2 linked regions of the Tolumonas auensis DSM 9187 genome follow. The protein of the gene in region 2 interacts with the protein of the main gene of each other region in a pairwise test. Links are inferred from orthologs where the notes say so. Each region holds a gene or a part of one and is shown on either strand. Other genes may lie near its edges.

Region 1 (14,737 bases), 2.3 Mb from region 2 along the record:
TTAGTAAAAAAAGAAGTGACAAACACATATTAACGATAACAAACAATAGTTATTTAACTAATGTAAGCAAACTTATCGCTAAAAATAAAATACTATGTTTGTGTGAGTTGATTAAATTTAACCAATGCTAATCAAATCTCGCTAAATCACGTGAGTTAAACCTAGTTAAAAAATAGTTTTTATTGCAATAAGAATTAACCTAATACCAATCCAGAAATAATAAAAATATCCAACGGGAACCTATTTCTTAAATCTCTGAGTTTTTTAGTTTGGAGCTTATATTTATGTACTCTAAAAATGACATTCTGAGTCCATTTACTTTACCGAATGGCACACAACTGAAAAACCGTCTTCTGATGGCACCAATGACCACTTGTACCGGCTATTTCGATGGTAGTGTCACCAGTGAACTGGTTGAATACTACCGTGAACGCGCTGGCAGCATTGGTACGGTGATCGTTGAATGTGGTTTTGTTGATGACAGAGGCTTGGCTTTTCCTGGCGCGATCGGTATCGATCACGACAACAAAATTGAAGGTCTGGCAAAAATTGCTGAAGCCATTCAGGCCAGAGGCTCGAAAGCTGTTCTGCAGATCTATCACGGCGGCCGGATGGTCGAACCTGAACTGATTGGTGGCCGTACCCCGGTTGGCCCAAGTGCAATTGCAGCACCACGTGAAGGCGCGGCGACTCCCGAAGCACTGACTGCGGAAGAAGTCGAAGCGATGGTCACCAAGTTTGGTGAAGCGACCCGCCGCGCGATTAAAGCCGGATTTGATGGCGTCGAGATCCACGGTGCCAATACTTACCTGATCCAGCAGTTCTTCTCCCCCAATTCAAACCAGCGTGACGATCAATGGGGTGGCAGCCGTGAAAACCGCGCCCGCTTCCCGCTGGCGGTGCTGGAAATCACCCGGAAAATGGTTCGCCAGTATGCCGATCCATCCTTCATCATCGGCTACCGTTTCTCTCCGGAAGAGCTGGAAGTGCCAGGTATCCGTTTTGATGACACCCTGTATCTGCTGGAAAGACTGGCTGAACAGGGGCTGCATTACCTGCACTTCTCGATGGGCTATACACTGCGTCCATCCATTGTTGACAAGCACGATCCAACACCGCTGATCCGGAAATATACTGCGCTGCGTTCTGAAAAACTGGCGCAAATCCCGATGATCGGGGTGGGTGGTATCGTCAACAAATCCGATGCTGAACTCGCCATCGAGCATGGCTACGATCTGGTTGCCGTCGGTAAAGCCTGCATTGCCTATCCGGACTGGACCGATCGCATTGCCCGTGGTGAAACAGTGGAGCTGTTCATCGACAGCACGCAACGCGAAGCATTAACCATTCCTGAACCGTTATGGCGCTTCTCGCTGGTCGACGCGATGATCCGCGATCTGAGCAGCATGCCAACCGGCAAATTCAAGAGTGGCATGTTCCGGGAAACAGTTCAGGACGAAAACAATGAACTGGGAATCAATGTCAGTCTGGAAACTGACCGGATTACAGATATCGTACTGGAATCGCAGGAAGGTCTGGATGTTACTTTTGTTTCCAGTTTCGAAGAAATCCGTACCCGTATTCTGGATGCCAACACCCCTCACGTTGATGCTGTTTCTGGTGCAACCACGCAGAGTGAAGCGGTGAAAAAAGCTGTGACCAAAGCGATGGCGAAATCCTGCAAAGCGCTGGTACTGGAAGAAGGTGGCAGTCTGGAGCCGCCTCGTTACGACGTTGTGGTGATCGGTAGTGGTGGTGCTGGTCTGGCAGCAGCCATCCAGGCCAGCGACCGTGACACCAAAGTTCTGATTGTCGAAAAGATGTCCAGCATTGGCGGGAATACCATCAAAGCGTCTGTCGGCATGAATGCCGCAGGTACCCGTTTCCAGAAAATGAAAGGTATCGATGACTGCAAAGAGAAGTTCTATCAGGAAAGTCTGAAAGGCGGTCAGGGGCTGAATAACCCGGAATTGCTGCGCAGCTTTGTCGACAATGCGCCTGAAGCGGTTGAATGGCTGGCGGATCGTGGCATTGTCCTGAATGACATCACGATTACTGGCGGGATGAGCATTGACCGTACCCACCGTCCGGCTGACCGTTCTGCAGTAGGTGGCTTCCTGATCAGTGGTCTGGTGCGGAACATCAGCCAGCGCGACATCGACGTCATGCTGGACACCGATGTCATCGATATCCTGATGGAAAACGGTGCCGTCAGCGGTCTGCGGGTGAAAAATGAAGAAAATGAAATTCTGACCATTTATGCGAAGAGCATCGTGGTCGCAACCGGTGGCTTCAGTGCCAATCAGGAAATGGTGGTCAAATATCGCCCTGAACTGAAAGACTTTGTCACCACCAACCACAAAGGCGCAACCGGATCAGGGATCGCGTTACTGGAAAACATCGGTGCCGGTACTGTGGACATGGGTGAAATCCAGATCCACCCGACTGTGGAACAGACCACTTCCTACCTGATTTCTGAAGCAATCCGTGGTGGTGGTGCGATTCTGGTCAGCCAGAAAGGCGAACGTTTCTTCAATGAAATGGAAACCCGCGACAAGGTTTCTGCAGCGATCATCGGTCTGCCGGAACACTATGCCTACATCGTTTTCGATGAGCAGGTTCGTCTGAACAACAAAGCGGCAGACGAATACATTGGCCGTGGTTTTGTAGTCAGTGCTGACAGCCCCCGTCAACTGGCCGACAAACTGAATATGGATATGCATGCCTTCCTGGCTACACTGGAACGCTACAACGTCTTTGTTGAGAAACAGAATGATGAAGACTTTGGTCGTAAGACTGCATTACGTCATCCGATCCACGAAGGTCCGTTCTACGCGATTCAGATCGCCCCGGGTGTGCATCACACCATGGGCGGGGTCACCGTCAACACCAACACCGAAGTGCTGGATGTGAACAATCAGGTGATTCCGGGCGTATTCGCTGCCGGTGAAGTGGTTGGTGGTATCCATGGCGGGAACCGTATCGGTGGTAATGCGGTTGCTGATATCATTATCTTCGGTACGATGGCCGGACGAAACGCCGCTAACCTGGCGCGTTGTTCATAGCCACGTGTTTGCCAGTGCGCTCCGGGTGAGTGCACTGGCTTTCAACCACTATTCAACCGGGGTGATCCCTATGTCATCCGTAGAACGGGTCTATTCTTACTCCGCTGTCCTGATGGGCTCCCCCATCCTCCTGAAACTCTTCGAAGATAATCAACAAGCCGCCCAGGCCGTCTTTCACCTGATCAAGCAACAGGAAGATATGCTGACGGTGAATCGTGCACACTCGCAACTGATGACCATCAATCATGCCGCCGGTTTGCACCCGGTGGTAGTCAGTCGTCCGGTGTTTGAGCTGATCAGCAAAGCGAAAACCGTCAGTCTGATGCAAGACAGCTGTTTTAATTTCACCATTGGCCCGCTGGTCAAGCGCTGGAAAATCGGTTTTCACGGCGACACCGTGCCGTCTCCGGCAGAAATCCAGTCTCTGTTGCCGCTGACCCGTCCGGATCAGGTCATGCTCGACCCGCAGGCCTGTTCCGTTTATCTGGCACAGGCAGGCATGGAAATCGATCTGGGTGCGATTGCCAAAGGCTATATTGCCGATCGGGTACGGGATCTGCTGCAGCAGATGGGCATTCATCAGGCGCTGATTAATCTGGGTGGAAACGTCCTGACACTCGGAACCCCTCGCTATGGAGATCAGAGTGCATGGGGAGTCGGGTTAAAAAAACCGTTTGCCGCCCCGGATGCGCTGATTGGCATCATCGAAGTGGCCGGCAAGTCGGTGGTCACATCCGGCATTTATGAGCGTTATTTTGAGCAAGAGGGAAAGATCTACCACCATATTCTGGATCCGGAGACCGGCTATCCGCTGGATAACGAACTGCTCAGTGTCACCGTGATCTCAGACGACTCGGTGGATGGCGATATTTACACCACGTTGCTGTATGGCATGGGCGTAAAGAAAGCCCTGCACTATCTCACCACCGTGCCCCATATTGAGGCGATCTTTGTCACCCGAACCGGTCAGGTGATTCTGTCGTCACAACGCCAGTTCCGCTTCACCTTACAGGATAGCGACTACCAGCTGGCGTAATCTGTCGGCAGGCTCAGTCAGCGGTTAATCCTGAGCATACTGTTTCAACCGGGCATGCAGTTCCGGCTGTAAGCGGTAACGGTAAACCGGTCTGCCGGTCATGCCGTAATGGACACTGGTGTGCAGGATCTTGATCTCTTCCAGCCAGACCAGATATTTTCGGCAGGAGACGCGTGAAATCAGTACCGAGCTGGCAAGATCTTCCGTCGAGAAATCAATGCCTGAATGACTGTCAATCCACTGACAGATGGTGCGCAGGGTTTGCGGGGTTAAGCCCTTCGGTAACCGTTTGGCTTCACCTTCCGGACGCTGTGCCTGCATCGGGGTACCGTGGATGATGCGATCCAGTTCCGACTGCTGATAATTCTGCTGATTGTCCATCAGCGTCTTTTTCTTTGCCCAGCTGGTTAATGCTTCCTCAAACCGGGCAAACTGGAAAGGCTTGATCAGATAATCGACCACACCGTAATGCAGTGACTTCTTGATGGTTTCCGCATCGGAAGCGGAAGAAATCATGATCACATCAATCGGACGATGCGCGTTACGCAGCACCGGCAGCAGATCCAGACCATTTTCCTGCTGCATATAGACATCCAGCAGGATCAGGTCGATTGGATGCTGATGGTTTAACACCAGCGCTTTCGCCTGTTCCAGAGTTGAGGCCACACCACAGCATTGAAACCCACGAAGCTGGGTAACATAGCGGTGGTTCAGCTCGGCAACCATGGCATCATCATCGACAATTAAAACATTGATCACTTGCTTTTCCTCCCACCATTTCCGGAGGATTTTACAAAAAAAACGAGGAAAACGCTCGATATCCCTGATAAAGCATACAAATCAATGTTTCAGAATGAGACGAACATTCAAGCCTGCTCACAACGAAAGATCACCGGCTGATGCGGGCGCAAGCGTAATGATACGGCCGTGGTACTGATCGGCATTGAATCAGCGTGCCAGGCGTCCAGCTCCATCCCCTGCCAGTGAATGCGGCAATGGGCATGCGTGCCGAGAAAATGCTGCTCAATTAACCGGCCATCACCCCCTTCCACAATCTCAAGCCATTGCGGCCGGATAAACATCATCAGATCGGGGTGATCCGGTACCTGATTCACCGGTATGACGCCCCACGGGGTGAGCACCGACTGATCACTCTGGCGGGTCACGGGTACGCGGTTCCCTTTGCCGAGAAATTCAGCCACGTACAGGTTAGCCGGCTGATGATACACGGCACTGGCCTCCCCTTGCTGGACAATGTTGCCTTGCTGAAACACCGCCAGCTCATCGGCCAGACTAAACGCTTCTTCCTTATTGTGCGTCACAAAAATCGCGGTAATGTGCTGTGATTTCAGTAAATCGCGGATCTCGCGGATCAGCGGGATCCGTAACTGGCTGTCGATATTGGAAAATGGTTCATCCAGCAACATCAGTTTCGGACGACAGACCAGTGAGCGGGCAATCGCCACCCGCTGCTGCTGGCCGCCGGACAACTCATGCGGATAACGTTTGTCCATGCCGGACAGCCCGACAGTCGTCAAGGTAGAGGCGATGCGTTCTTCGGCATCCTGTTTTTTCAGGCGTAACGGCCGCAACCCGAACATCAGGTTGTCATGCACAGTCATGTGCGGAAACAGCGCATAATCCTGAAAGATAAAACCCACACCGCGCTCTTCCGGATCCAGCCCTTTATGCCCATCCTGTACCTGCTGGTCATGCAGATAGATCTGCCCGTGATCAATGGGGATCAGTCCGGCGATCGCTTTCAGCAAGGTGGTCTTGCCACAGCCACTCGGGCCGAGCAGCGCCAGTATTTTCCGTTCTTCCAGAACAAAGGAGACATTCTGCAGAATAGCCTGCTCCTGATAGCCGCACTGCAGGTTGTGAATTTCAATGGCGTTCATGTTATTCCCCGTTCCAGCGAGCGGTTAAAGAAAATCAGCGGTAATAACCCCACCAGCACGATCATCAGCGCCGGTAAGGCGCCCAGCTGTAACTGCTCGGTTTTGACATACTGATAAACAATGGTCGGTAACGTTTCAAAATTAAACGGGCGCAGTAATAACGCGGCAGGCAGCTCTTTCATGGATTCAATAAAAATCAGCACGATCCCCGCCATGATGCCGCGCCACATCAGCGGTAAATGTACGCGGGCGAACATCGGTAACGGGTAATAACCCAGACTGCGGCTGACCATGTCCAGACTGAAGGAAATGCGGGCCAGTGAGCTTTCCTGACTGCCCAGGGCAATCGCAATGAAACGCACCACATAGGCACAGACCAGCGCAAAAATAGTTCCGGTCAGGATCAACCCCGGCTCTTGCCAGCCGAAGGCTGCGATAACGTCATTCAGCAGGAAATCACCCAGCGTAAACGGGATCAGAATACCAATCGCTAACACCGTACCCGGCATGGCATAACCGATACCCGCGATTTGCAGCGCCTGTACGCCCGGCTTATTGGGTAACAGACGACGGGTCAGCACCAGCGGCAAGGCCAGAATGGCTGCCAGTGCTGCAACCGCCAGCGCGATTTGCAGACTGTTAAAACTGTATTGCAGCAGTGCCGGCCAGTCCTGTTCCGCCAGTGCCGACAGGGCATAATCCAGCAACACCAGCACGGGCAAGAAGAAACCCAGAAACACAATCAGCCAGCAATATCCCAGCGACAGCATCAATTTGCTGCCTGCCAGACGGGGACGATTATGAACGGGAATACCGTTTCCTTTCTGAAAGATCTGCTGCCGGCGGCGGCTCATCTTTTCCAGCAGGATCAGGAGCACCACTATCGAGATCAGGCAGACCGAAAGCTGTGCGGCGGAAGGCAGGCTGCCATAACCCAGCCAGGCATCGGTGATCGCCGTCGTCAGGGTATTCACGGCAAAATAGGAGACCGTGCCAAAATCGGCCAGCGTTTCCATCGCCACCAGAATCATGGCGCCGATTAATGCCGGCCGGACCAAGGGCAGACTGATGCGGAAAAAACGCCGCCAGTGATTGGCACCCAGCATCCGGCCGGCATCCTGCAGATTGATCGATTGTTCCAGAAAGCCGGCGCGGGTCAGCAGATAGACATACGGATAGAGCACCAATGCCAGCATGGCAGCGGCACCGCCTAAGGTCCGCAGATCCGGAAACCAGTAATCGGCGGCCGATTGCCAGCCAAACAAGTCACGCAGCTGTATTTGTAACCAGCCGGTGTAATCGAGTAAATCGGTGTAGATATAGGCCACAACATAAGCCGGCATCGCCAGCGGCAGGATCAGCGCCCATTCAAGATAGCGGTGCCCCGGTAACTGATAATTCGCCAGCAACCAGCCACAAGGCAATCCCAGCAATACGGCAAAGATAACCACCAGCGTAACCAGGGCCAGAGAATTGAAAAGATAGGTGGGTAATACCGTCTGCCAGAGCTGTTGCAGCAAGCCGGCATCCGTACTGAAGGCTTCAATCAATAAAGCCATTACAGGTGAAAACAGCAGCAGAGCTAGTGCTCCGCTGCCAGCTAACCAGCGACGATGGCGTACAACTGCCATTAAATATCCTTACAGATCAAATTTAACTTTGTCGATCAGGGTTATCGCTTGTTTACGATAAGAAGCAATCTGAGCGATTGGCAGCGCATCGGCCTTGTATTCGCCCCATGAAGCGACCAGCCTGGATGGCGCGACACCCGCCTTCACCGGATACTCCATGTTCAGTTCGGCATACATCTGTTGTGCTTTATCCGCCGAGAGGTATTCCATCAGCTTGACTGCCGCGTCTTTGTTCTTGGCATATTTGGTCATCACAACCCCGCTCACGTTGACATGAGCACCACGATCTTTCTGGTTCGGGAAGTTGATATAAACAGCGTCAGCCCAGGTTTTCTGCTCTTCATCCTGCAGCATTTTGCCCAGGTAATAGCTGTTACCCAGTGACAGATCACACACGCCTTCCTTGATGGCTTTAACCTGATCGCGGTCATTGCCCTGTGGTTTACGCGCCAGGTTGGCCTTCAGCCCTTCCAGCCATTGTTCCGCCTTTGCTTCACCGTGATGAGCAATCATCGAAGCAACCAATGCGACGTTATAAGAGTTTTTACCGCTACGGGTACAAATCTTACCTTTGTATTTCTCGTCAGCCAGTGACTCGTAGGTAATATCATCTGGCTTGCCGACACGCTCTTTAGAGGTGTAAATATTGCGGACACGGGTAGTCAGGGCAAACCAGCGGTTGTCCGGATCACGGTACTGAGCCGGAATATTACTGTTCAGCGTTTGGCTATTAACAGGTTGCACCAGATCCTGCTCGACCAGTTCCATCAGGCGACTAATGTCGACCGTCAGTACCAGATCAGCCGGCGTATGTTTCCCTTCACGGGCCAGACGCTCTGCCAGACCATCTTCGGCATACACCAGATTCACTTTGATACCCTGTTCTTTTTCAAACGCCTGAACGATAGGCTCAATCAGATAAGCCTGACGGGCAGAATAAACATTAATTTCTTCCGCCGCCTGAACAGAACCCGCCACCAGTAAAGCCAACAACGCTACTTTTGTCATTACGTATCCATCCAACTAATGAGAATCATTATCATAATGATATGAGAACGGATATCATTTGTAAATAAATGAAAATAAATATCGTTTGTATTGACTTCAGTGTCCGGCTTGACCAAAAAGAAGACGACAGCGATGCAAAACAGCTTTCAGAAGGCAATAAAAAAGGGACCATAAAGGTCCCAACATGTCTGGACGAACAAGCAGAATCAAGCTTAGATGGCTTCACCATCCACTTCGCCGGTACGGATACGCACTACGTGCGCCAGATCGTACACGAAAATCTTACCGTCACCAATTTTACCGGTATAAGCGGCTTTGCTGATGGCTTCAATGATGCTTTCCACGTTGTCGTCAGAGGTAGCGATATCCAGTTTTACCTTTGGCAGAAAATCGACCTGATATTCAGCACCACGATACAGCTCGGTGTGGCCTTTCTGACGACCAAACCCTTTCACTTCGGACACGGTCATACCGTCCACGCCAAGTGCCGCAACGGCTTCACGTACGTCATCCAGTTTGAACGGTTTAATGATTGCACTGATAAGTTTCATAGTTAAACTCCCACTCCCTGGTTAATTGGGCTTGACTGAAACAATTCAATGTCTGTGCCATCTATTGAAAATTATTAATTTTCAGTTAGTTACAGCAAGGAACTGACAATCTGCTGATATTGGTGTGTTGAATTGTGCACTTCACTTCAGCACTGCTGCAAAAACGCCCCAAAAAGGGGCGTCATTGTGGGTCGTTTGCCTGTTATTGCTCGCTGATAAATTCACGCCAGGCCAGCAATAGTTGTTCAAAGTCATCCAGGCCACAGGCGGCAAACAATTCATCGTCGTAATAACTTAATCCCGCTTCATTATCTTCAATTTCTGTCTCAAATTGCAGTTCCCGTGCACTGACTGTCGCGGCTTCCTGATCCAGATGAAGAGAAAAATCCTTGCCCGGTAACGTATACTCATCACCACCATGAAGTAATCGTGCCGTTATTTTAAGTAACTCATTACAACGGGCGACATCGGCTCCCAGCTCATCTGTCAGCCATAAACCAAACGCTTCATGCCCCATTGACAGACGGGCCCGGCAACGGCCATCCGTATTCCGGACAAATTGATGATCCATATATTGTGCTCCTGAACAACGGCAATACGGGTCACTCCCTTTACCATTCAGTCTGCCAGCAGACTGCGTTTGCCTGATTAGTTCTTACTTATTAACAATAGCTGAAAACTTATTCCAAGTAGCCAAACTAAATAACTAAAAAAAGAAGGGCAAGTCTGTGACTTGCCCTTCATATCGCAGTAAATCGATGTTTATACCGGTACTTGCAGGATCACTTTATCCGCTTTGTCGGTGTAGCTGGCGATCTGATCAAAGTTCAGATAGCGGTAAACATCAGCTGCCATCGCATCCAGCTCTTTCGCATACGACTGGTACTCTTCCACGCTTGGAATACGTCCCAGAATCGCCGCCACAGAAGCCAGTTCTGCGGAAGCCAGATACACGTTCGCGCCCTGACCCAGACGGTTCGGGAAGTTACGTGTAGAGGTAGACACGACCGTGGTGCCGTCACCGACACGTGCCTGGTTACCCATACACAGTGAACAGCCCGGGATCTCGATGCGGGCACCGACACGACCGAAAATACCGTAGTAGCCTTCTTCGGTCAGCTGATCGCGATCCATCTTGGTCGGTGGTGCAATCCACAGACGGGTATGCAGCTGGCCTTTGAACTGGTTCAGCAGTTTACCGGCAGCACGGAAGTGACCGATGTTGGTCATGCAGGAACCGATGAACACTTCGTCGATCTTGTCACCGGCAACGGTCGACAGCAGACGCGCATCATCCGGATCGTTCGGCGCACACAGGATCGGCTCTTTGATTTCGCTCATGTCGATTTCAATGATCGCTGCGTATTCCGCATCCGCATCGGCTGACATCAGTTTCGGATCCGCCAGCCACTCCTGCATACCGGCAATACGACGCTCGATAGTACGTTTATCGCCATAGCCTTCTGCCAGCATCCACTTCAGCATCACGATGTTGGAGTTCAGGTATTCAGCGATTGGCGCCTCATCCAGCTTGATGGTACAGCCGGCAGCAGAACGCTCGGCACTGGCGTCGGCCAGTTCAAACGCCTGCTCTACCTTCAGATCTGGCAGACCTTCGATTTCCAGAATACGGCCGGAGAAGATGTTCTTCTTGCCCGCTTTCTCTACAGTCAGCAAGCCCATCTGAATGGCCTGATAAGGGATTGCATGTACCAGATCACGCAGGGTGATACCTGGCTGCAGTTCGCCTTTGAAGCGCACCAGCACAGATTCCGGCATATCCAGTGGCATCACGCCGGTCGCAGCAGCAAACGCCACCAGACCAGAGCCCGCCGGGAAAGAAACACCGATAGGGAAACGGGTATGTGAGTCACCACCAGTACCAACAGTATCCGGCAGCAGCATGCGGTTCAGCCAGCTATGGATAACACCATCGCCCGGACGCAGTGCAACACCGCCACGGTTCATTATGAAGTCTGGCAGCGTGTGGTGAGTCTGTACGTCAACCGGCTTCGGATAAGCTGCGGTGTGACAGAAAGACTGCATCACCAGGTCAGCCGAGAAGCCCAGACAGGCCAGATCTTTCAGCTCGTCACGGGTCATCGGGCCGGTAGTATCCTGAGAACCCACGGTAGTCATCTTCGGTTCACAGTAAGTGCCCGGACGAATACCGGTTACGCCGCAGGCTTTACCAACCATTTTCTGCGCCAGAGTGTAACCTTTACCGGTATCAGCCACTGGTTTCGGACGGTTGAACACGGTGGATGCAGGCAGACCCAGCATTTCACGTGCTTTGTCAGTCAGACCACGACCCACGATCAATGGAATACGGCCACCAGCACGCACTTCATCCAGCAGTACGTCAGTTTTCAGCTCGAAAGTGGCAATCACTTCGTCGCTGCCGTGACGGGTCACTTTCCCGGCATACGGATAGATGTCGATCACATCACCGGTATCCATCTTGCTGACATCCAGCTCGATTGGCAGTGCACCGGCATCTTCCATAGTGTTGAAGAAAATCGGTGCAATTTTACCGCCCAGTACGAAACCGCCCGCACGTTTGTTCGGCACGTTAGGAATATCGTCGCCCATAAACCACAGCACGGAGTTCGTCGCTGATTTACGGGATGAACCGGTACCGACTACGTCACCCACATATACCAGCGGGAAACCTTTCTGTTTCAGGGCATCCAGTGTGGTGATTGGGCCAACAGCGCCTTCCTGATCAGCAGTAATGCCAGGACGGCTGTTTTTCAGCATTGCCAGCGCATGCAACGGGATATCCGGACGTGACCAGGCATCCTGTGCCGGTGACAGGTCATCGGTGTTGGTTTCACCGGTGACTTTGAAAACGGTCAGCGTGATTTTGTCAGCCAGTTGCGGACGGTTCAGATACCATTCGGCATTCGCCCAGGATTCCATGACCTGCTTAGCGTAGGCATTACCGGCTTGCAGTTTTTCCTGTACGTCATGGAAAGAATCAAACAGCAGCAAGGTGTGAGACAGTGCTTTCGCGGCAATCGGTGCCAGTTTGGCGTCATCCAGCAGATCGATCAGCGGCTGAATGTTGTAGCCGCCCTGCATGGTACCCAGCAATTCAGTGGCTTTCTCAGCACTGATCACCGGTGAAGAGACTTGTCCTTTCGTCAGCGCAGCCAGGAAACCGGCTTTCACATAAGCCGCTTCGTCCACTCCGGGTGGTACGCGATCAGCCAGCAGTTCCAGTAGGAAAGCTTCTTCGCCTGCCGGTGGGTTTTTCAGTAATTCAACCAGTGCAGCAACCTGTTCGGCTGATAATGGTTTTGGCGCGATACCCTGCGCAGCACGTTCAGCGACGTGTTGACGATAGTTTTCCAGCACAATGCACTCCTTTTCGAAAATCAGCCCCGCAGCTCTTCCCTGAACAGATTTCAGTGACTTAACTTATTGCAGTGAGTCAACTTGGCTATATAAGCAAACGGGGACAACTATAGTGAATTTATATGCAAAATAAAAACATATCTGCTAATTAGCAGCGGCCTTTCTTCGCTTGGCCCGGAGGGCAGAAACGTCCGCCACCTGAAGGATACTGTTCACCACCGCCACCCAAAATCACACGGGCACCACCCACGTCGACATCGGCCCGGTTAACACGAACCGGCTGATGATACGGTGCGACACAACCGGTCATCACCGTTACCGCGACTGCCACTATGAGGTAAGACAAGTTTTTCACAGTTATGTTCCTCTGTAGTTGTTATTGTTAAACGACGGGCTAAGCATAATCGTTACCAGCCGAAAAAACACCAGCAGGCAATTAACGAAGAAAAATTTTCGCAAATTCCGGATCGGTTGCAACCCTCGTAATCGTTCCTGCTGTCAGGTATTCAGCCATTCATGCTAAGGCTATAATAAATGAAGCGATAACATATCGCATTTTATTGCGGTCAGGAGAGCAACAACGCGTCCTGTCCGGTTTTCATATTAAGGACAGTGTCATGTTGTATTCGGTTTTGGCTATCAGTCTCGGCGCTTCTGCCGGTGCTGTCAGCCGCTGGCTGCTGGGTTTAGGATTTAATACTCTGTTCCCGACTATTCCGCCAGGAACCCTGCTCGCCAATCTGCTGGGTGGTTATCTGATTGGTATCGCGGTGACCTTCTTTGCTGCCAATCCGAATTTACCACCGGAATGGCGTTTACTGGTGATCACCGGTTTTCTCGGTGGCCTGACCACGTTTTCGACTTTCTCTGCCGAAGTCACCACGTTATTGCAGCAAGGCCGCCTGCTCTGGGCAGGTGGCGCCATTGCCGTGCATGTGATCGGTTCACTGGTCATGACGTTACTGGGTATGGCAACGATGAGTCTGTTACAACGCAGCTGATTACACGTTCCTCCGGAGGTGTTTATGCAAGGCTTCAAGCTTACATTTTTTACGCAGCAGGATCGTTCGGTTCACGGACAGTCGCTGGCGCTCTGGCTGATCCAGCAAGCGAAAGAAATGGGTATCCGGGGCGCAACGCTGACCGCTGCCAGCGAAGGTTTCGGTCATGACAGGAAACTGCATTCAGCTCATTTTTTTGAACTGACGGATCAACCGCTGCAGGTCACCATGGCAGTGACAGCGGAAGAAGCGGAACAGATGTTTGCCTTGCTGAAAAAAGAAGGCGTCAATATCTTCTACACTCAGGCCGCGATCGAATTCGGTATGTCCGGAGAGCGCTGATACTTCGGCATCTGCGCTCTCCGGTCTGAGGCGATTATTCCAGTTTGTCGATCCCCAGCGACTTCAGTACAACCCGTTCATACACCGGTTCGGTATCCCCGGTTTGCATCTTGTGCAGGAAATATTTTTCAAAGGCCACTTTGGCCAGATGCACCCATTTACCTTTCTTAAACCAGGCCACATTACGTGGCGGGATCTGCGGCATGGCCACAAAGGCTGCACCGGTATCCCCCATATCGGCCAGACAAATCGCATTCCAGGTGGCCTTGGCCGTGGGCTGCATGCCTTCCAGCTCCGCCTTGATATTGACCGTCAGTGCCCGCACCATGGATTCGATCATATAGCCGGTTTTCGGTACCCCGGTGGGCACCGGGGTTTTAGTCTGCGGCGCAATAGCTATGCAAACCCCGGCCGCATAGATCTGCGGATATTTCGGATTCCGCTGATGTTCATCCACAATCACAAAGCCTCGCGGATTGACTAATCCCTCAATGCCGCGTAACGGTGCAATACCGCGGAAAGCCGGTAACATCATGGCATGTTTGTACGGCAGACTATGGTGTTTTTTGACATTGCCCTCGTCGTCTAATTCATCGATTTCCATTTTGCCGTCAACGATACCGACAGTTTTCGCATTACAGATCCACTGAATATCCCGCTGGCGCAGCTCACTTTCCAGCATGCCTTTGGAATCCCCCACGCCATTCAGCCCCAGATGTCCGATATAGGGTTCACTGGTGACAAAGGTCATCGGTACCGATTTTTTGACTTTTTTGTCGCGCAGGTGTTTGTCCAGAATAAAGGCATATTCATAAGCAGGGCCAAAACAGGAAGCGCCCGGC
Region 2 (14,992 bases):
CGGCCACACAATTAGAAGCCTTTTGTAAGCGTTTCAGCTCAACAATTGACTGGTGTAATCAGCGTAACGGTCGTTGTGCGAATGCGAAGAGCGTACTGGCGTTACTCGGCACGGATACCTTATATGACGATCTGTGCGAAATCACGTTGTCGGGTAAGGACGCCGGCCCGGCTGCCAGTGCGTTGCTGCATTTTTTGCGGCATGAAATGTGCGAAGAAACGGATGCGGAACCAGAACCAGAGAGTTGCAGCATCCGGGTGCCGCGCAGTCTGCGGGCGACTCAGAGTCTGCTGGTCCATGGCACAGCGGTAAGTCCGGGTATCGGTCGTGGCCAACTGGTGGTGCTGGATACGATAGCGCCGGTTCTGCCTGCGGATCTGCGACCGGAACGACTGAGCCGGCGTCAGCAGCTGTTACAGAATGCGCTGACCCGGTTGCAGCAACAATTGTTGTTACAGCTGCAGCAGGCAAAAGCGCAGACAGCACAGGTGCTGCAGGCACATCTGTCGCTGGTGAGTGACTGCGAGTTTCAGCAGGCTCTGCAACGATTGTTGCCGGCGGTTGCTACCGTTGCGCAGGCTATTCTGCAGGTACAGCAGCATTTTCAGACACAATTTCTGGCATCCGCAAGTGGCTATCTGCAGGAGCGTGAACTGGATCTGCGCGATGTCTGTCAGCAGTTGCTGGCACTGCTTTATCCCGAATGGGCACAGAAAGCGTCACTTACCTTAAATACCGCCAGTGTGGTGCTGGCCGATGAACTGACACCGAGTGAGTTTCTGCAGCTGGATCAACGCTATCTGCAGGCATTACTGCTCACTCATGCCGGGCAAACCTCACATACCATCATCCTGGCCAGAGCCGCAAATATTCCGGTATTAACCGGGCTGGCGGACAGCCGTGTACAGCAAGCGGCCGGACAAACTGTGATTGCTGATGCTGAACTGGGAATATGTCTGCTGAAACCTGACGCGGTCGCCGAGCGTTACTATGCATTGTATGCGCAGGTGAAACAGCAGCGCTGGCAACAGTTGCAGCAGCAAAGTCTGCTGGCCGGCTGTAGTGCCGATCAGCAGCGGCTCGAAATCGCCGCCAATATTACCTCGGTTACTGATGCACAAAATGCGTTTCAGGCCGGCGCGGAGGGGATCGGTCTGTTCCGTACCGAAATGCTGTTTATGGAACGGGATGCACCGCCGGATGAGGAAGAGCAGTATCAGGTTTATCGCGCTGTATTGCAGGCGGCAGAGGGGAAGCCGGTCATTATCCGCACCTTTGATATCGGCGGGGATAAACCGCTGGATTATCTGCCGTTCACCACCGAACGGAATCCGTATCTCGGACTGCGCGGTGTCCGGCTTTATCCGTATTGTGAGGCGCTGTTTCGTACCCAACTGCGGGCGTTGTTGCGCGCAGCTTCTGATGGCCCGCTGAAAGTGATGTTGCCGATGGTATCGCAACCGGAAGAACTGCTCTGGGTGCAGCAATTAATTACGGAAGAAGAGTCAGCGTTACATGCCGCTCTTATTCCTCATGCTTCATTTTCACTGGGCATCATGCTGGAAGTACCGGCTGCCGCATTACAGGTCAGCACGTTCTGCGCACTGGCCGATTTTTTCAGTATTGGCAGTAACGATCTGACGCAATATCTGCTGGCGGTCGATCGCAATAATCCACGAGTTGCCCGTTACTATCACTATGCACATCCGGCGTTGTGGTTATTGCTGCAACAGGTTGTCATTCAGGCACATCAACATGGCCGCTGGATCGGGCTCTGTGGTGAGCTGGGCAGTGACCGGCGTTTTTTGCCGTTGCTGCTCGGACTGGGACTGGATGAAATTAGTCTGTCATCAGCCCGGATCACCGAGTGTAAAACGCAACTGTCGCAACTGCATGCCGGACGGTGCCGTCAGTTGCTCCGGCAGGTTTGCGGGTGTGAAAACAGCGAGCAGGTGTTGTCATTGCTGGCAAGCAGCCAGGTCAGCGAACCCCGTCCCATTCTGAGTACGGAAAATATGATCTTGCAGGCTGACTGGCTGAACAAAGAAGAAGTGCTGAAAGGCATGGTGGATCATCTCTGGCTGACCGGCTGGACATCGCAGCCACTTCAGCTGGAAGAAACGCTCTGGGCGCGGGAAGCAGCCTATTCCACCGGGCTTGGGCATGGGATTGCCATTCCGCATGCGATGACAGATGCGATTGATCATCCGGCGATCTCAATCTGCCGGTTAGCACACCCCGTCGACTGGGGATCTCTGGATGGTCAGCCGGTGGATCTGGTGATCATGCTGACACTCAGCACCCGGCTGGGGCGGGAGCAGCATTTGCGCATTTTCTCCCGGCTGGCGCGCCGCATTATGTATGAGGAGTTTTGTCAGCAATTGCGGACCGCAGGTGATGAACAGGCGTTGTGCGCATTACTGCAGCAAGAATTAAATATGTAAGACTCCATGGCGTGTGCGCTATTTTTCCAAACGGTATTCGGTCGGTGTCCTGCCGGTTTTTTTCTTGAATACCCGGCAAAAATAGTTGGTATCACGAAAGCCACAACGATGCGCAATTTCTTCCAGATGCATCGGGTACCGACGCAGCATAAACTTCGCGCGATCGATCCGCACATACACCATATAATCAGCAAAATTCATGTGTCCCTGCTGGCGGAACAGGCGGGAGAGATGATTCGGGCTGATATTAAAACGCCGGGCAACGGTTTCCCGGCTGATCGCCTTGTGGAAATTCTCCTGCACATAAATACAGATCCGCTGGAAGACACTCTGCGCGCGTTGATATTTTTCCGGCTGCGGTTGATGCAGCAGTTCCTGTGTGAACGTCAGCACAGTCATGAGTTGCAGCTGCAGACTCCGCGGTGTCTGCAGTTCCGAGGCCTGTAAATCGATGAGTGCCTGCAGCATGCTGTGCACCGGACTTTTCGCCGACAACGGATAACTGTGTTTTTGCACATCAATAAAATTCTGCTGTTGCTGGCTCCAGCTGACCAGACTGAGCCCCAGTTGCCGGCGGCCAAACAGCAGGCTCAGCACACAGACATCCTCCTGCCATACCGGTTTATTCCAGCAGTTGGCCGGGACAAACAGAAACTGCCCGGTCGTCAGCCGTTGCTCAATTTTATCGCCCTGACTGTCACAAAGGATGTTCTGATAATTGCCGGATAACACCCATTCCAGACGGGGAAAGGTCACCTGAAAAGCGTATTGCGGTGGTGGACAGGTATCATGGGCATACACCAGTTGATGCGTGTGCTCCGAGAGTTCCTCTTCGGTAATGACGCTGAAAATATCCTGAAATACCTGCTGCATGATCTATTCTCAAATAAGGGCGTACATATTGTAACGCAACAGATTTGACGCAGATTGCGTCTTGTCCGAGAAAGTTATATTGTTGCCGCGAATATTGCGTTCATCATATGAACTCCAAGTTCAACTGCAATAAGTGTCAGTATTTCCGTGGTAAAGCACCATACTTTTTATTAGCTGCGGTGCGATGGTAAATTGATGTCAGGAAGGGCTCGTATGAAATTTAAAGCGTGTGTAGTGTTGAGCGTTGTTTCTTCAATGTTCGTCGTGGCGGGATGTACCAATCTTCATTCTGGTGACGTGTATCAGGGAAATCGTGCCGGTATCGTACAGAACGTCAGTTACGGTACTGTAACCAGTATTCGTCAGGTTACTATTCAGGATGACAGTAGCAATATGCCTATCGGCGCTGTAGCCGGTGCCGTCGTGGGTGGTATTTTAGGTCATTCTGTCGGTGGTGGCACAGGTAAGCAACTGGCTACCGTGGGTGGTGTAGTTGCCGGTGGTCTGGCAGGTAATGCTATCCAGAATCAGGCTAACAAAACCACAGGCATGGAAGTCGAAATTCGTCTGGATAATGGCCAGACCATCGCGGTGGTTCAGGCTAATGACCCTAACTTCCAGGTTGGTTCCCGCGTGCGTTTAGTGGATGCCGGTGGTCGTACTACAGCCGCACTGGTTAGTAACGTGAACTCTGGTGCAGCCCCTGTGGTTGTGCAACCGGGTTATACCCCAGTTCAGTAATCTCTGCTTTATACTTATCTTATTATCTTAAACCCGCCAACTGGCGGGTTTTGTGTTTTTACAGACCGGGTAACCAGGCGGCTCCGCGGACACCGCTGCTATCGCCGTGTTTTGCTTTCACGATCCGGGTATTACAGCGATCGGAAAAGATATAAGGCAGCAATGCAGCGGGAAGATCCCGATACAGCGAATCGACATTCGACAAGCCACCACCCAGCACAATCACATGCGGATCAATTACATTGATCACGCTGCCAAGACTGCGGGCAAGCGCATTGACCAGATGCTGATAATGCTCTTCGGCTTTGATATCTCCGTTTTCCTTGGCGGCAATAATCTCGGCTGCAGTGAGCTGAGTGTCGTAACGCTGATTAAAACGGGTTGTAAAACCGGTGCCGGAAACAAACCGTTCCAGACAATTGTTGCGACCACAATAACAAGGTTGTGCCGGGCCGTCCTGTTCCGGTGAATGACCGGGTAGCGGATTGTGCCCCCATTCACCGGCAATGGCATTCGGACCGCTCAGCAGCTGTTTGTTCACCACCACGCCGCCACCGCAGCCGGTGCCTATAATGACGCCAAATACTGTCCGACCATCTTTGCCGGCGCCATCGACTGCTTCTGATAACGCAAAACAGTCGGCATCATTGGCCAGTGCGACGGTCTGACCGAGCCGTTGTTCCAGATCGGCGCGCAGATCCTGTCCGTTGAGGATCAGAATATTGGAGTTTTTGATCCGGCCGGTATCCGGACTGATTGCACCGGGCAAACCGATACCGACAGAAAAAGAGTGATTAAATTCGGTACGGTATTGCGTAACTAATGCAGTCACGCTGTTCAGAAATTCGCAGTACTGCTGATTTGGAGTGGCAATGCGGTGCTTTTTCAGACATTGTCCCCGGTCATCTAATAACTGTGCCTCGATTTTGGTACCGCCAATATCCAGACCTAATCGCAACATAATGTTCTCCGAAGAGGAAATAAAAGACGGTATTCCGGCGGGAATAGAACCGGAATACCGAAGGACGCATTTAATTAAATCCGGGCTGCGTTTTGCTTATACAGATCAACCAGTTCCGTGATCAGCTCTTTGGCCAGAATCGAGGTCATCAGGTGATCCTGTGCATGCACCATCACCAGTGTCATCCTGGTTTTGCCTTCACCTTCATCGGCTTCGATGAGCTGGGTCTGTACCGCATGCGCTTCACGGGCAAAGGTATTGGCTTCTTTTAGCAGGGAATCTGCTTCAACGAACTGTCCTTGTTTCGCCTGATGCAATGCTTCAAAGCAGAGACTGCGTGATTGTCCGGCATTTACAATGATGCCCATGACTGCTTCTTCTAAATCCATCATCTTTTTTCCTTAAAAACCATTATTGCGGGAGACATCGGCGAACCATTCGCCACTCTTTTTAATCGTGCGTTTTTGGGTGGCCAGATCGAGCTGTACAAAGCCATAACGGTTTTTATAGGCGTTGCTCCATGACCAGTTATCGATGAAGGTCCACAGGTGATAACCCTTACAGGCGCAATTTTCACTGATGCCTTTATGCAGCCATTGCAGATGATCACTAACAAACTTGATGCGGTAGTCATCCTGGATCTGACCTTCCACCAGAAATTTTTCTTCGCCTTCGACACCCATGCCGTTCTCAGAAATGTAAGAAGGAATGTTGCCGTAGTTGTCCCGCAGATTGATCAGAATGTCGTAGATGCCTTTTTCGTAGATCTCCCAGCCACGGTGTGGGTTCATCTTGCGGCCCGGCATTTCGTAATAATCAAAGAACCATTCCGGCATGAACGGACTGGCCGGATTCACTGCATTGGCGCGGGCTTTCACGCGGCGTGGCTGGTAGTAATTCACGCCCAGTAAATCAACTTTTCCCTGTGCCAGCAGCTCGGCATCGCCGGCTTCGCAGTGCGGCAACTGATCGTATTGCTTGAGCAATTCCACCAGTTCAGCCGGATATTCGCCTTTTACCGCCGGGTCGAGGAAACTGCGGTTAAAGAACAGATCGGCAATTTTTGATGCCTGCAGATCTGACGGATGTTGTGAGCGCGGGTAAGAGGGGGTCAGGTTCAGCACAATGCCGATCTGGCCTTCCTGCTGCAATGCACGGTAGCGTTGCACTGCTTTGGCATGTGCCAGCATAGTGTGATAGGCCACAGTCGCGGCGCGGCGGAAATCAACCACGTTCGGGTAATGGAAGTCGTACAGATAGCCGCCTTCCACCGGCACAATCGGTTCATTGAAGGTGAACCAGAATTTCACTTTGCCACCAAACAGACGGAAGCAGGTTTCCGCAAAATCGGCGTAAGCATCGACCACTTCACGACTTTCCCAGCCGCCTTTTTCCTGCATGCACAGTGGCATATCGAAGTGGAACAGGTTGATGAATGGCTCGATGCCATTGGCCAGCAGCTCATCCAGCATGTCGTTATAAAATCTGACTGCTAACGGATTTACCTCTCCGGTACCGTTCGGGATCAGGCGCGCCCAGGCAATGGAGGTGCGGAAGGTATTGTGATTCAGCTGTTTCATCAGTTGGATATCACTGCGGAAGTGATCGTAAAACGTGGAGGTATCCTGCGGGCCAACCTGATTGAAAAAGCGATTAGGCGATTCGTCAAACCACTTGTCCCAGATGGTGGCTGACTTGCCATCCCGCAGGGTGGCACCTTCAGATTGCGGGCCAGAGGAGGCGCTGCCCCACCAGAAATTTTCCGGAAAACGATACTGCATCATCATTATCTCATTCAAAAATTCAGAAGGTGTGCAGATGACAGGGGGGCTGCCATCCGCACGGTTTTACAAGGCGTTAAGCAGTGGCTGGTTCGCCAGCATGGGCTTCAGCCGCAGTTTCTTCTTCCTGTTTCAGTAGCGTACGTTCGTAAGCTTTCAGGAACGGATAGTACATAACTGCCGACATCACCATACAAATCAAACACATAACCACCGGGCTGAATGACCAGTTGGCCGCCCAGGAGGCACCCAGCGGCGCCGGGCTGGTCCATGGCGTCATGGAGACGACACGAGCGACTAGACCCATGCTGGTGGCGACATACGCCAACACGGCATTGACCATTGGTACCAGGATGAATGGCAGGAAGAACACCGGGTTCATCACGATTGGTGCGCCAAACAGGATTGGCTCGTTGATATTAAACAGGCCCGGAACCACCCCCATTTTGCCGATGGTACGCAGGTGGATCGCTTTACTGCGCAGCAGCAGGAAGGCCAGCGGCAATGTAGATCCGACACCGCCGATCAGCAGGTAGTGATCCCAGAAACCTTGCAGATAGATATGAGTGAGTTCACCGCCGGCGGCCAGTGCCGCCTGGTTTTCGGCCAGATTGGCCATCCAGAACGGGTTCATGATCCCGGTGACGATCAACGCGCCGTGAATACCGGCAAACCACAGGATCTGACAGATAAACAGTGAGATCAGAATGGCTGGCAGGCTGTCAGAAGCAGAAACCAGCGGTTTCACCATCGACATGATCGCTTCCGGCAGGATCATGCCGGTTTCACTTTCAATAAACAGATTCAGCGGATGCAGCGTCAGAATGATCACCATCACCGGGATCAGAATTTCAAACGAACGTGCCACACCGGTCGGTACCTGCTCCGGCAGACGGATGGTGATATTTTTCCGCTTCAGGAAGGCATACACCTCAGTGGCATAAATAGAACAGATCAGCGCAGTGAAGATCCCCTGACCGGAGAAATACTGAGTGGAAATGGCGCCATCTTTAATCGGCGCGGCCACTAACAGGAAGGACATCAGTGACAGCAAACCGGTCGTGATCGGGTCTAATTTGTAGTGACGTCCCAGACTGGCTGCAACACCCACGGAAATAAACAGCGTCATCACCCCCATGCTGAGCTGGAAGGGCAGCAACAACTGGTTCTGGTAAGTTTTGGCAAAATCCAGCCACGCCCGGGCAAAGCCCCATTTTGTTTCCGGATCAAATGGCGGGAAAATAAACACCAGCATGAAACTACCGACGATCATGAACGGCAGTGCGGCGATAAACCCGTCACGGATGGAGGTGACATATTTCTGTTGTCCCAGTTTTGCTGCCAGTGGCGTGACCGTATCTTCAATCATCGTCACCATTTTGTTGTATGCACTCATTGCATCATCCTTTGGCCAGTCGTGTGTTTACTTGATCAGAGACAAAGCGAAATCGAGCACTTTGTCCCCGCGTTGCATGCCGTAATCCGTCATTGCGATAGGTTCTACCGGAACGCCATACGGTTTCGCCCGCGCCTGCAAATCGGCGAGCATGTATTTCACCTGAGGGCCCAGTAATACCGCCTGATATTTGGACACCTGTTCATCAAACTCCGCCGCACCAAAGGCTTTGATCTCTACTGGTAACTGACGTTTTTCCGCTTCAGCCAGCATTTTTTTCACCAGCAAACTGGTCGACATTCCGGCTGAACAACACAACATAATTTTTTTCATGGTTAACTCCTCAACAACATCCAGTGACATAACTATAGACCTCAGGAAACAAATGGGAAACCGGTTACCCATTGTTGCATTATGGCTCTGTGAGTTGGATCACCGTTATCGGCAAGGATCCGGATAAAAGTGTGATCCATCTTGGATCTTGCGAGATGTAAACGGTTGCCGAAGAGAGCAAGGATTGCTTTTGGAGACGAAGCGGTTAGTCTGCAGCGGAATAAGCAGAAAAAGAGGCAGTAATGGGTTCTTACTGGATGCAGTTAATGGTATCGGCGATTGAGCAGTGGATGACACCGCTGGCGCGTTACCTGACAAAAAGCCGCTATCTGATCGCATTGCGGGATGGCTTCCAGCTCGCCATGCCTTTCGTTATCGTCGGTAGTCTGTGCGTGCCGTTGCTGTATCCGCCATTCCCGCCGGACAGCACTAATTGGTTGGCAGTACTCTGGAATCATGTTTCCACGGATCTGCGTGTGGTCTGGCTGGCCCCGTATCAGATCACCATGGGGCTTATTTCGCTGCTGGTCTCGTTTGGTATGGCCGCGAGTCTGGCCAAGAGCTATGGCTTACCGGAACGCCTCTCCGGTTTGACCGGTTCGGTCAGCTTTATGCTGCTTGCAGGGTTTTACCAGAATGGCGGTGTCGATGCCCGCTATCTGGGTGGGATGGGGTTGTTCACAGCGATCATTGCTGCAATCTATTCCATTGAAGTTATTCGTTTTTTCTATCAGCGTAACTGGACGATCCGCGTGCCGGAGGAAGTACCTAAAATTACATCCAGTGGCTTCCTGCTTATTATTCCGCTGTTTTTTATCCTGATCAGCCTGACGCTGATTAATCTGTTACTGCAGCAGCATTTCGGTGCTGTGTTTCCTGAGTTGGTGGAAAAACTGTTCCGGCCGATGATCGTGGCATCTGACAGTCTGCCGGCCGTCTGGTTATCCCTGCTGGTGTGTAATCTGCTGTGGTTTATGGGGATCCACGGCGCCCTGTTGATCACCGGCATCATGTACCCCTTCTGGATGTCGAACATACTGGACAATCAGGCGGCACTGGCTGCCGGACAAGTGTTACCGCACATTTATGTGCATGCATTCTGGGATTTTTATCTGCTGATTGGTGGTGTGGGCTCGACGTTGCCGCTGGCTTTTATGGCTTTGCGCAGCCGTTCGCAGCAATTGCGTAGCGCCGGTAAACTGGGATTATTTCCTTCCTTGTTCAACATCAATGAGCCGATCCTGTTTGGTTTTCCGGTAATAATGAATCCCTTGTTTTTATTACCATTTTTGTTGGCGCCGTTGGTGAATGCGACTTTGGCGTGGTATCTGACAGAATGGGGCTGGCTGGATCGGTTTGTCGCAATTCTGCCCTGGTCGATGCCATCACCGATTGGTGCCGCCTGGTCAGCCAATGGCAGCTGGCGTACCGCATTAATGAGTTTACTGGCACTAGCGAATGCCTGGATTATTTACTATCCCTTCTTCAAGGTACATGAACGGATGTTATTGGAAAATAAACGCGCCATGATGCAGAAAAAAGGCTACTAAGCTGCATTTGTGGCTATAATAATGAGTAATTTGGAAATCGGTTTCCAGCGTAAACTTTAATCAGGGCGCATAGTTTGGCATACTGTGAGCCGTATTTTCAGAGGCAAGAACATGACCACAATTCTCGATGTATGCAGATTGGCCAATGTATCTAAAGCAACCGTATCCCGGGTGCTGAGCGGCAATCGCAAGGTGAAAGAAGATACCCGGGACGTGGTAATGCGAGCCGTTGAACAACTGAATTATCGCCCTAACCAGCTGGCGCAATCACTTGCCACCAAAGTCAGTAATACGGTTGGTGTGCTCACCAATGGGTTGACCGACAGTCAGCTTGGGCAGGTTTTACGTCAGCTGGATTCGGCACTCTGGGGACAGGGACGTAGTTTCATTCTGGCGAATGGGGTTGATGGTGCAGCCTCGCTGGCCGATAAACTGAGTTTTCTGGCCTCCCGACATTGTGATGCCATCCTGTTACTGGGCAAAAATTACGACCATCGCTGGTTTGATGATCTGGATGTCAGCGATTTGCCGCCGCTGCTAACCATGAATCAGACGCTGGATGAGATTGATGGTGTGCAGTTTGATCAGGCACTGACCGCTGAACTGGCCTGCAATTATCTCTATTCACATGGTCATACCCAGATCGCGGTATTACTGGAGTCAGGCAGTGGTGGTGAACAGATGTTGCAGGGCTACCGCCACGCACTGGAAAACCGTAGTCTGCCATTTAACAGACAAATGGTGGCACAACATGCAGATGGTGCTACTGCAATCAGTATGCTGATCAATCGTTATATTCCGTTTACCGCAGTGCTGGTGCCTGATGATCATCAGGCTATTGAAGTGATCCGCACACTGGCGCAGTACAACATTCAGGTGCCACAGGAAGTCTCGGTGATCAGTTTGATGACCGGTATTGAAGGGGAACGCTATACCCCGGCGATCACCGGTTTTGAAGTCCCGGAAGAAAAGATGCTGCAGTCATTGTTACGTCTGCTGGACGATGTGATTAAAGGTGGCGGAGAAGGCGGTTCCGATGTTACCCGCGAGTTTATGGGAAAATTAATAATCAGGCAATCGGTCAGAACGATGGAATAACGACCGCTCTCTCCGATTGCCAGGGGGTCATCGCTTTTTATCGTATTCACTCTGTTTGAGCATTCTTTCAATAGTCTGAAGAATACGGCGTATCTGTTGCTCGTGATGAGGGGGCAGCCGATGCGGAGTCAGAATTAACTGTTTCATCTCACACCTTCCAGAATCGTTTTATCGATACGTTCTTCCTTGGTTCCTTATCTCTATTATCGTTCATGAAAGGACAAGTCGCCGGAAATTGTTTCAATAGCGGCTTAATTGCGCAATAAAATACTGCTTATCTGCAAATTGACCTGAAATCGTTCGAATCGCTTCACTGGCCGTCTGATACCGTGCTATCCCGGAAAGGGGATTTGGTGGAGCCGAAATAAAAACAGCGCCGGCAAATGAATGACGGCGCTTTTCAGACAACGTGCAATTTGAACTAGTTCATGTCCAGTTCTTTCAGTTTCCGTGTCAGGGTATTGCGACCCCAACCCAGCAGGCGGGCTGCTTCCTGCTTATGGCCGTGCGTGTGCTGCAGCGCGGTATTCAGCATGATGCGTTCAAATTCCGGCAATGCTTCGGAAAGAATATCCACTTCGCCGCGCGCCAGTTTCTGCGCGATCCATTGCTGCAGCTGTTCTTGCCAGCGCAGTGATACCGGCTCTTTACCAGCTACCGGACGTTCTTCCACCGGATTCAGCAGTTCAGGCGGCAGATCAGACACCAGCACTTCCTGACCGGAAGCCATCACTGTTAACCAGCGGCAGACGTTCTCCAGCTGACGCACGTTTCCCGGCCATGGCAGACGGCTGATATAGGCTTCGGTATCCGGATGCAGCATTTTCGCTTCCACATTCAGCTCTTTTGCTGCGCGCAACAGGAAATGCTGAGCCAGCTTCGGAATGTCTTCCCGGCGTTCACGCAACGATGGAATATGAATACGAATGACGTTCAGACGGTGGAACAAGTCTTCACGGAAATCGCCCGCAACTACGCGTTTTTCCAGATCCTGATGGGTCGCGGCAATAATACGCACATCCACCTGAATAGATTGATGACCACCGACCCGATAAAACTGGCCGTCAGCCAGAACACGCAACAAACGCGTCTGTACGTCCAGCGGCATATCGCCGATCTCATCGAGAAACAGCGTGCCGCCGTTCGCCTGTTCAAAACGCCCCTGACGCACACTGTTTGCGCCGGTAAATGCGCCTTTTTCATGACCGAACAGCTCTGATTCAATCAGATCTTTCGGGATCGCAGCCATATTCAGCGCAATGAACGGTTTCGCTGCGCGTGGGCTATGGCGGTGCAGAGCATGGGCAACCAGCTCTTTACCGGTACCGGACTGACCATTGATCAGTACAGAAATGGAAGAGCGGGCCAGACGACCAATCGCACGGAACACCTCCTGCATCGCCGGTGCTTCACCGATGATTTCCGGTGCCGTGGTGGCAACCTGCTGGCGGGCGCGACGCTTGTTTCTTTGCTCATGCAGATGACTTTCGGCGCGTTGAACCAGTGCGACAGCTTCATCGATATCAAACGGTTTCGGCAGATATTCAAATGCCCCGCTCTGATAAGCATTTACGGCACTGTCCAGATCCGAATGGGCGGTCATAATAATGACCGGAATATCCGGCTGTTTATCCTGGATCAGCTGTAATAAGGAAAGTCCGTCAATGCCAGGCATACGAATATCCGATACGATCACGTCCGGAATAGTCTGGTTATTATCCAGAGCCGCCAGCAGACTTTCGCCATCCTCAAATGACTGACACTCGAAATGTTCTGCACTCAGGGCTCGCTCCAGAACCCAGCGAATAGAGCTGTCATCATCGACAATCCAGACTTTGGCTGCCATGGTGTATATCCTTATTACTTACGAAGCGGTAAATAGATGCAAAATTCAGTGTGTCCCGGCCAGCTGACACATTCGATGCGGCCTTTATGCTGATCAATTAAATTCTGTGCGATGGAAAGTCCTAAACCGGTGCCGCCATCCTTACCCGTAACCATCGGGTAAAACAAGGTATCCCGGATGTTTTCCGGTATGCCCGGGCCATCATCGATAATGCGGATTTCAGCCGCCAGCCGGTAACGTTTCCCGTGGATCGTGATCTGAAATACGGTACGGGTCTTCAACTTGATCGTGCCATGACCGTGCATGGCTTCTACGGCATTACGCACTATGTTCAGGAAAGCCTGTTGCAGCTGTTCCTGTTCCATCTCGAAATCAGGAATGCTGGGGTCGTAATCCCGTTCAATTTTTATTCCCGGCGGCAGTTCCATCTCGACCAGACGGCGAACCTGCTCCAGAACGGAATGCACATTATGTACCTGATGTCGTCCCGGACGCTGGGGCCCGAGCAAGCGATCAACCAGATTCCGTAAGCGATCCGCCTGCGCGATGATAATGCCGGTATATTCTTTCAGCTGTTCATCCGGCAGGGCTTTTTCCAGTAACTGTGCCGCACCGCGTAAACCACCCAGCGGGTTTTTGATCTCATGCGCCAGTCCGCGCACCAGATCACGTGCTGCCAGTTGCTGTGAATGCTGTTGCTGTTCCTGGCTGATGCGTTTTTGCTGGTCAATTTTGCGTAACTCAACCAGTGCCATTTGTTCCTGATGGTCATAGACCGCAATGACGCTGACTTCCACACTGCGCGGTTCGTTTTCGACGACCAGCGTTACCTCATTATCGGTAAATCCCTGGCCTTGTATCAGGCAATGCCGTAAGCGTTCCAGATCCAGCGAAATGTAATCAACCACCTGCTCCAGCGCATGATCCAGTAAACGACGGGCACTCACGCCCATCAGCTGCTCTGCCGCCGGATTGACATACCGGACAATCAGATGCTTATCCAGCAGAATGACGGCTGTCAGTAAATTATCCAGCAGCAATTTTGGTAAATCAGGACGGCTATTCAAGTGTTGATCTCCCAGACACTAATCGCACCAATCCGGTGCTTAGTCTTGTTATCTTCTGGTGCGCCTGAACCAGAATGGTGCCGGCACTTCGGATCAGGTTACCTGACGGCTATGACCCGGAACAGATAAACCGTAACTGTTCCAGATGATGCAAGTATCTTGCCGCTTTTTGATACCAATTCAGTTCTTAGCTGATGGGCACCTCGGTCGATATCACTGACCTGACAACTCAAGCTTGCAGCATCACACGGATACCGGTTTTCGTCTACGTAGAGGAACAGCTCTGCGGGATCCTCTTCAGGAATAGCGGGTGTGAGCTGATTTTGTACGGTGATGCGGCCTTCATTATCGCGGATCGTCTGTTCTGTCAGCGGGGAGGAGATACTCAGACTGTAAGCAATGGTGGGGGGAGTTTCTTTTTGATCCTGCGCTGATGTATCGATAACCGGATTGGGGTTGCTTGCCGGAGGATTCGCAATCTCAATCTGCATACGTTGCATTTGTTTGCCGGGTACCGGTCTGTCACTGAAGTGCATGACACCCTGTGCATCAGTCCAGTAATAGACGTTTGCATTTTCATCTGCGGCTTGCACCGCCCAGGATAACCCGAGCGCTAACCATATACCTGATATTCTTTTCATAGTGCGGTTCCCTGCCCGTTGTTATTAATAGAGTACAAATGAAAACATCAGGTTAAATCATAATCAAAAAAAAACCCGCCGGAGCGGGTTTTTTCAGAAACATGAACTCTTATACAGAATAATACATTTCGTATTCAACTGGGTGCGGAGTCATGCGCAGGCGATCTACGTCGATATTTTTCAGTTCGATGTAAGCATCGATGAAATCTTCGGAGAATACGCCACCACGAGTCAGGAACTCACGGTCTGCATCCAGCGCTT

What was found.
Region 1: the proteins of glnL (region 2) and glnK interact in binary tests that used the Escherichia coli proteins (3 or more experiments, as listed by UniProt). The link is inferred for Tolumonas auensis DSM 9187 from one-to-one orthologs.

What each region holds. Positions count from the first base shown.
Region 1 is NC_012691.1:2,785,829-2,800,565, forward strand. Bases 7,524-10,196 are described here. They hold glnK (P-II family nitrogen regulator), read right to left. Parts: upstream 9,193-10,196; coding sequence 8,854-9,192; downstream 7,524-8,853. Other genes in these bases: TOLA_RS13015 (ABC transporter permease), read right to left, coding at 7,524-7,633; TOLA_RS13020 (Fe(3+) ABC transporter substrate-binding protein), read right to left, coding at 7,643-8,641; TOLA_RS13030 (YacL family protein), read right to left, coding at 9,395-9,763; acnB (bifunctional aconitate hydratase 2/2-methylisocitrate dehydratase), read right to left, coding at 9,955-10,196. In the rest of the region: TOLA_RS12995 (flavocytochrome c), read left to right, coding at 285-3,065; TOLA_RS13000 (FAD:protein FMN transferase), read left to right, coding at 3,136-4,101; two-component system response regulator DcuR, read right to left, coding at 4,126-4,860; TOLA_RS13010 (ABC transporter ATP-binding protein), read right to left, coding at 4,968-6,002; more of TOLA_RS13015, read right to left, coding at 5,999-7,523; more of acnB, read right to left, coding at 10,197-12,552; TOLA_RS16705 (hypothetical protein), read right to left, coding at 12,701-12,907; fluoride efflux transporter CrcB, read left to right, coding at 13,170-13,553; TOLA_RS13045 (DUF190 domain-containing protein), read left to right, coding at 13,578-13,895; TOLA_RS13050 (NAD(P)/FAD-dependent oxidoreductase), read right to left, coding at 13,930-14,737. UniProt on the Escherichia coli protein: Involved in the regulation of nitrogen metabolism. Regulates the activity of its targets by protein-protein interaction in response to the nitrogen status of the cell.
Region 2 is NC_012691.1:499,739-514,730, forward strand. The notes cover bases 12,065-14,992. They hold glnL (nitrogen regulation protein NR(II)), read right to left. Parts: upstream 14,091-14,992; coding sequence 13,038-14,090; downstream 12,065-13,037. Other genes in these bases: glnG (nitrogen regulation protein NR(I)), read right to left, coding at 12,065-13,023; TOLA_RS16295 (DUF4124 domain-containing protein), read right to left, coding at 14,189-14,731; glnA (glutamate--ammonia ligase), read right to left, coding at 14,841-14,992. Also shown: ptsP (phosphoenolpyruvate--protein phosphotransferase), read left to right, coding at 1-2,444; TOLA_RS02325 (AraC family transcriptional regulator), read right to left, coding at 2,463-3,317; TOLA_RS02330 (outer membrane lipoprotein), read left to right, coding at 3,531-4,058; TOLA_RS02335 (ROK family protein), read right to left, coding at 4,117-5,019; TOLA_RS02340 (PTS lactose/cellobiose transporter subunit IIA), read right to left, coding at 5,094-5,411; TOLA_RS02345 (glycoside hydrolase family 1 protein), read right to left, coding at 5,421-6,800; TOLA_RS02350 (PTS cellobiose transporter subunit IIC), read right to left, coding at 6,877-8,196; TOLA_RS02355 (PTS sugar transporter subunit IIB), read right to left, coding at 8,224-8,529; TOLA_RS02360 (PTS cellobiose transporter subunit IIC), read left to right, coding at 8,772-10,079; TOLA_RS02365 (LacI family DNA-binding transcriptional regulator), read left to right, coding at 10,191-11,177; more of glnG, read right to left, coding at 11,599-12,064.